One region of the Arthrobacter sp. RCC_34 genome, then DNA from elsewhere that is predicted to be linked to it. Evidence: riboswitches for the same ligand, from Rfam matches in the RefSeq annotation. Region 1 holds a riboswitch; each other region holds the start of a gene.
What was found. A riboswitch is a leader RNA that binds a small molecule or an ion and turns the genes downstream of it on or off. The one in region 1 is predicted to bind S-adenosylmethionine.
Positions count from the first base shown of each region.

Region 1 (2,256 bases):
GTCGTAACCCTCTACGGAGAAGTTCACCACGCCGATCGAGTCGGTGGAATCGCTGAAGATCCGGTGCACGGTGACGCCGTCCAGGGCGGAGAGGCCATCCTCCAGGTGGCGGCGGATATCCGCCTCGTGCTGCTGCCAGGAGTCGTGGTCCAGGGACGCCAGGACCTGGGTCGCCCGGGCCAGGGTGGCCGCGCCGAGGACGTTCGGGGAGCCGCCCTCATGGCGTGCCGGGCCGGTGGTCCACACGACCGAGTCGAGGCGGGCCTCCCGCACGGCGCCGCCGCCGAGCAGGTGAGGGGTGCCGGCGTCGAGCCAATCGGCACGGCCCACCAGGACTCCGGCGCCGAACGGCGCGTACAGCTTGTGGCCGGAGAAGGCGAGGAAGTCGACGTCGAGCGCGGTGATGTCGATCCGGCGGTGCGGCGCCAGCTGAGCGGCATCCACGACGATCCGCGCGCCGTACTCGTGTGCCAGGGCGGCGAGCTCGGCGATCGGCAGGATCTCCCCGGTGACATTCGACGCGCCGGTGACGGCCAGGAGCGCGACGCCTCCGGTCTCGAGCTCCTCGCGCAGGGCGTCCACGGTGGCCGCGATGGTCTCCCGCGCCACCAGGCTCCGGTGACCGACCCGCTGCCAGGGGAGCAGATTGGCGTGGTGCTCGATGTCCAGGTAGAGCACGTCACCGGCCTGCTCGCCCTGGCGCTGGGGCAGGCAGCCCGCCAGCACGTTCAGCGAGTCGGTGGTGTTGCGCGTGAAGATCACCAGGTCATCCGGGCGTCCGCCCACGAAGCCGCGCACGATCTCCCGGGCGTTCTCGTACACCGAGGTGCTGATCTGCGAGGCGTAGCCGGCGCCGCGGTGCACGCTCGCGTAGTAGGGCAGGATCTCGTTCAGGTAGGCGGACACCACGCTGAGCGCGGGGGCCGAGGCGCCGTAATCGAGATTGGCGTACCGGACCGTGCCGCCTTGGATGAGCGGGGCCTGGATCTCCGCGCCGGTGACCGCCGCGAACGGATTGGCGGCCAGCGACGGCGCGTGGGAGCGTCCGCTTCCGGCGACGGCGGAGCGGGGGGCAAGGGTGTTGACGGACATGCTGGGACCTCTGCATCGTGGAGGGGCCCGCACAGGCGGGCACCGCGCTTGCCGCACCACTTTCTGTGGCCGGCCTGGTCGTCACCCGGGGCACCCCACCGCGTCTGGAGGGTTGCCGGCCAGCAAACCGGGGTTTAGCGCTGGCACTCGTGACCTGATTACGAGCGTAAAACAGCGGCGCGTCCCCGAAGGAACGCGCCGCCAATATTACGTGGAATATGACCTGATCAGGGGGCCTGCAGCAGATCGTCGAGGCCGGGATTGAGCCGACGGAGGAACTCCGAGTGGAGGATGCCGTTACTGGCCACCGCATTGCCGCCGAACGGCCCGTCCTGTCCGTCCAGCGAGGTGAAGCGGCCGCCGGCCTCGGTGACGATCGGCACGAGCGCGGCCATGTCATAGAGGTTCAGCTCCGGCTCGCAGGCGAGGTCCACGGCGCCTTCGGCCAGGAGGCAGTAAGACCAGAAATCGCCGTAGGCGCGGGTGCGCCAGACCGTGTCGTGGAGGTTGAGGAACTCGTCCCGCAGGCCGAGCTCCTTCCAGCCGCCCAGGCTGGAGTAGGACAGGGAGGCGTCCTCGAGGCGGTGGACGTCGGACACCTTCAGCCGAGTGGCCGAGGCGAGGGAACGGCCCGTGTAGGCGCCATGGCCCTTGGAAGCCCACCAACGGCGGCCCAGGGCGGGAGCGCTGACGACGCCGACCACCACCTGGTCGTCCTCGATGAGGGCGATCAGCGTGGCCCAGACCGGCACACCGCGCACGAAGTTCTTGGTGCCGTCGATCGGATCGATCACCCAGCGGCGGGAGGAGTGGCCCGTGGTGCCGAACTCCTCGCCGATGACGGAATCCCGCGGCCGGGCCCGGGACAGCTGGGCGCGGATGTACTCCTCGGCGCTCCGGTCCGCATCGCTCACCGGCGTCAGATCAGGCTTGGTCTCGACCTTCAGATCCTGGGCTTTGAAGCGCGCCATGGTCTGGGCATCCACCTGGTCCGCCATGACATGGGCAAGCCGGAGGTCATCGGTGTAGTTCTGGGAGGAGTCCATCATGGGTTAAACCGTACCCACAAAGCACGCATCCCAGCTCATCCGGGGCGTGGACGTGACCGCGCCGTCAGGGAGTGCCGAGCTCCTTGGCTTCGCGTTCCTCCTGCGTTCCGGCGTC
Region 1 covers NZ_JBFUPW010000001.1:722,512-724,767, forward strand. The annotation lists gene AB6732_RS03350 (aminotransferase class V-fold PLP-dependent enzyme) at 1-1,092, opposite strand, end outside; SAM riboswitch class IV at 1,132-1,247, opposite strand; gene hisN (histidinol-phosphatase) at 1,320-2,141, opposite strand; gene AB6732_RS03360 (ribosome small subunit-dependent GTPase A) at 2,206-2,256, opposite strand, start outside.

Region 2 (2,256 bases), on a different contig from region 1:
GCGGAGAGTTCGTAGCGTTCATTGGAGAGGATCAGCACGATCCGGCCCCGGACCACATGCAGCACGTCCACATCGCAGTCCACGGAGTACAGCTCCGACTCGCCCTTGCCCCCGGGCTCGATGACACCCCTCAGCAACTGCACTCGCCGTTCGGAACGGGCGGTGAGCAAGGTCTCGATGATCCCGTCACCACCGAAGGAGATCTTGGGCGCTTCGTCCGCGCGGGTCAGGGCCACATCGGTCGCCGCGAACAGGTCGCCGATGTCGACCGAGAGCACCTGGCAGAGCGTCACCAGGGATGCTACGGACGGGGAGGTGAGATCGCGTTCCACGCGGGACAGGAAACCCTTGGTCAGACCGGTCACGTCGGCCACCTGCTCGATTGTCATGCGCTGAGCCTTGCGGGCCGCGCGGATCCGCGACCCGATATTGATCGGCGCGTTGCTCGGCTCGATGGGGAGGGCTTTCATGATGGCCTTTCATTCACGGGCGCCGCTCGAGGTGGGGGTTCCACGAGTTGGGCACGGAAGTGTTCCCGGTCACGTTGGGCTGCTTCTGGAAGCGAGTTTAGTACCAGGGATCAAGTTATGCCTGCACCTCAACTCGGTTCCGTTCCCGTCGGAGTCTCCCCAGCTCAACACCGCGTCACAGGGCCGTCCGCGAGCCGATGATCCCTGCCGCGCTCCGCCGTCGTCGGCTACAGTGTAGTCAGCTTCACGAGAGGTGGCGCCAAGCTCCGACTGGCCACCCGCCAACCCCATGTTCACGGGTGGCTCGGATGCAGAAGCGGCCCCGTTCTCCTGGCGGGGCAAGAGCACACGCAAGGATTTTCATGTCCGTCACCGTCCTGCCTGCCGTCGACCTCCAGAGCGGCCGCGTCACTCTATTCCTCCACGGCGCCGACCACCACTACTTCTGCGCGCAGCCGCATCAGCTGATCGACGCGCTGAACCGGGCGGTCCGGCGTCCAGCCTGGGAGCACGACGGCGTGCTGACGGTCCGCGTCGCGACCGCGGGGCGGCGGGACGGACGGGAGCTCCACTTCAGCCTGCTGCCACTGTCTGGATTGCGGTCCACCGAAACCGGAAGCGTCGGTGAACCGTCCGAAAATCCGCGGAATTTCGCGCTACAGTGAGGGCTGCGCAATGGGGCGCCACCTCCGACCACACCTCAGGAGCAGGATCCCATGAACACCCCTCAGGCCTCGCCCGCCGAAATCCGGCGCTGGCAGCAGTACCTTGCGGACGAACGCGCCGAAGCCTCCGTATACCGCGATCTGGCCGCCCGCCGGGAAGGGGAGGAGAAGGCCATCCTCCTGGCCCTCGCCGAAGCCGAAGGCCGGCATGAAGCCCACTGGCTCACGCTGCTCGGCGACCAGGCGGACAAGTCCCGCCATGCTTCCCTCAACAGCCGCTTCCTGGGCTTTTTGGCCCGGAACTTCGGCTCCGTGTTCGTCCTGGCACTGGCGCAGCGGGCCGAAGGCCGTTCCCCCTACGCGACCGATCCGCATGCGACGCCCGCCATGGCCGCCGACGAGCAGATCCATGAAGAGGTCGTGCGAGGCCTCGCGACCCGCGGCCGCGCCCGCCTGTCGGGAACGTTCCGCGCCGCGGTGTTCGGGGCGAACGACGGCCTGGTCAGCAACCTCTCCCTCGTCATGGGCATGGCCGCGACCGGCGTCGACAGCCAGGTGGTCCTGTTCAGCGGCGTCGCAGGCCTGCTGGCCGGCGCCCTCTCGATGGGCGCGGGCGAATACGTCTCGGTCCGTTCGCAGCGTGAGCTCCTGGAGGCCAGCCGCCCCACGCAGATCACGCTCGACGCAGCCCCTCGTCTCGATCTGGAACACAACGAGCTCGTCCTGGTGTACCTGGCGCGCGGCATGAGCCGGGAGGCCGCCGAACACCGCGCCGCGGAACGGATGGGCCGTTTCACCTGCGACTGCGACCCGAGCCTGTCCTTGCAGCCCGAGGCCCCTGAAACCACGAACGAGCATGAGGAGATCGGCACCGCCTGGGGAGCCGCCTCGTCCAGTTTCTGCTTCTTCGCATCCGGCGCCCTGATCCCGATCCTTCCGTTCCTCTTCGGCATGAGCGGTTTCGGCGCTCTGGCTCTGGCCGTGGTCCTGGTGGGCCTGGTGCTGCTCGGCACCGGCGCGGTCGTGGGGTTGCTCTCCGGCACCTCGCCTCTCAGCCGCGCGCTGCGCCAGCTGTTGATCGGACTCGGCGCGGCCGGGGCGACCTACTTTCTGGGGCTGCT
Region 2 covers NZ_JBFUPW010000002.1:544,458-546,713, forward strand. The annotation lists gene AB6732_RS11180 (helix-turn-helix domain-containing protein) at 1-470, opposite strand, end outside; SAM riboswitch class IV at 713-821, shown strand; gene AB6732_RS11185 (hypothetical protein) at 833-1,135, shown strand; gene AB6732_RS11190 (VIT1/CCC1 transporter family protein) at 1,187-2,256, shown strand, end outside.
Region 2: linked by a shared signal. The riboswitch ahead of AB6732_RS11185 (hypothetical protein) and the one ahead of AB6732_RS03350 (aminotransferase class V-fold PLP-dependent enzyme) in region 1 are both predicted to bind S-adenosylmethionine.

Region 3 (2,256 bases), on a different contig from region 1:
GCTCCATAGGATGTCGTTTTCCCCGGATTTCGGGACGGAACGACATCCTATGGAGCAGTCGATGGGTTATGCAGGGCGGGTTGGGGCGGGCGGAGGTAGGCCCGCCTCAGGCGAACAGCGTCCGGCCGAGCAACGCGCCGAGCTGGCCGGCCTCCGTGAGGAAGCCGTCGTGCCCGATCTCCGAGGCGATCCGGTGCACCGTGACGTCGCCGGGCAGCGCGGCCGCCAGGGCCTCCGACTGCCGGGGCAGATACAGCCGGTCGGACTCCACCGCGGCCACGAAGAACTCGACCGGGCTGTCCGCCAGCGCCGCCTCCACTCCCCCGCGGCCCCGGCCGACGTCGTGACTCATGAGCGCTTCCGTCAGGGCGATGTAGCTGTTGGCGTCGAAACGGCGGACGAGCTTGCCGCCCTGATGGTCCAGGTAGCTCTCCACCTGATACCGGCCCCGTTCGGCGAGGGCGGAGGCGCTGAGCGGCGACTCGCCCTCCTGGGGTTTGCGGCTGAAGCGGGCTTCGAGCTCCGCCTCGCTGCGATAGGAGATGTGCGCGATCCGGCGCGCCAGGGCCAGTCCCGCCTCGGGCGCCGGGCCGTCGTAGTAGTCGCCGTCCCGGAAGGCCGGGTCCTGGCGGATGGCGAGGGTCTGCGCCTGGGCCAGGGCGATCTGCTCGGCGGTGCTGTGGGCGCCGACCGCGATCACGGCGCATTTCCGGACCCGCTGCGGGAAACCCGCCGCCCATTCCAGCGCGCGAGCGCCGCCCATGGAGCCACCGACCACCGCGAACCACTGCCGGATGCCCAGCTGATCCGCGAGCCGCGCCTCGGCGACCGCCGCGTCGCGGAGCGTGATGAACGGGAACCGGGAACCCCACGGTTTGCCATCGGGGGCGGGGCTGGACGGCCCCGTGCTGCCGTTGCAGCCGCCGATGATGTTCACGGCCACCACGAAGAACCGGTCCGTGTCGATCGCGTGGCCCGGACCGACCAGGCCGTCCCACCAGCCTTCCTCGTCCGTGTCCCCCTGCGCGACGTGCGCGCTTCCTGTGAGGGCGTGCTGGATCAGAACGGCGTTGCCGGCGTCCGGCGCGAGTGTCCCCCAGGTCTCGTACGCGAGGGTGACGTCCGGCAGCTTCCCGCCGGCCTCCAGCTCCAGCGGCCCGACGACGGCGGTGCGCTGCACACCGTGGCGTTCGCCGGCGTCGCGCTCCTCGCGGGTGGTGGTGTCCCGCGCAGTGGACAGTGGACGGGATGCAGCGATGGTCATGGGGCCTCTATTCCTGAGTTTGCCCGCGCCGGCCGGCGCTGGGCCGAGTCTTCACCCGGGGCACCCCACCGCAGGAGGAGGGTTGCCGGCCAGCGAACCGGGGTTTGGCGCTGGCACTCGTGACTCTCGGACCAGTGTAAAGGATCGGGAGAGGCCGTTTCTGAAGATGACGCTTCATGAGACGGCCTCTCAGGATTTATGTTCGCCCAGGAGGCGGCGAGGGCCGCGCATTCCGAAGAATGCGCGGCCCTGTGGATGTCCCGCGGATGTCCCGAAGGGCTCAGACCGCAGCCTTGGCGGCCCGGAAACCGGCGTCCAGATCGGCCAGGATGTCATCGATGTGCTCGATGCCCACGGCGAGACGGACCAGGCCCGGGGTGACGCCCGCGGCGCGCTGTCCGGCCTCGCTGAGCTGGGCGTGCGTGGTGGACGCGGGGTGGATGACGAGGGAACGCACATCACCCAGGTTCGCCACATGCGAGTGGAGTTCCAGCGCGTCCACGAACGCCTTGCCGGCTTCGAGCCCGCCCGCGATCTCGAACGCCACCACGGCGCCGATGCCGTTGGGGCCGTACTTGCGTCCCCGCTCGTACCACGGGCTGCTCGGCAGGCCTGCGTAGGCGACGCGTTCGACGTCGTCGCGCGCCTCCAGGAATTCAGCCACCTTCAGCGCGTTCTCCACGTGGCGCTCGACGCGGAGGCTCAGCGTCTCAAGACCCTGCGCGATGAGGAACGCGTTGAACGGGCTGACGGCGGATCCGAGGTCACGCAGCAGCTGCACGCGGGCCTTCAGGATGTAGCTGAGGTTGGCGCCCAGCGCACCGTCCGCGCCGAGGTCACGGGCGTAGACGAGTCCGTTGTAGCTCTCGTCCGGGGTGTTGAAGCCCGGGAACTTCTCCGGGTCCGCGCCGAAGTCGAACTTGCCGGAGTCCACGATCACGCCGGCGATCGCGCTGCCGTGGCCGCCCAGGTACTTGGTGGCCGAATGCACC
Region 3 covers NZ_JBFUPW010000002.1:193,841-196,096, forward strand. The annotation lists gene AB6732_RS09735 (homoserine O-acetyltransferase) at 107-1,264, opposite strand; SAM riboswitch class IV at 1,275-1,389, opposite strand; gene AB6732_RS09740 (bifunctional o-acetylhomoserine/o-acetylserine sulfhydrylase) at 1,545-2,256, opposite strand, start outside.
Region 3: linked by a shared signal. The riboswitch ahead of AB6732_RS09735 (homoserine O-acetyltransferase) and the one ahead of AB6732_RS03350 (aminotransferase class V-fold PLP-dependent enzyme) in region 1 are both predicted to bind S-adenosylmethionine.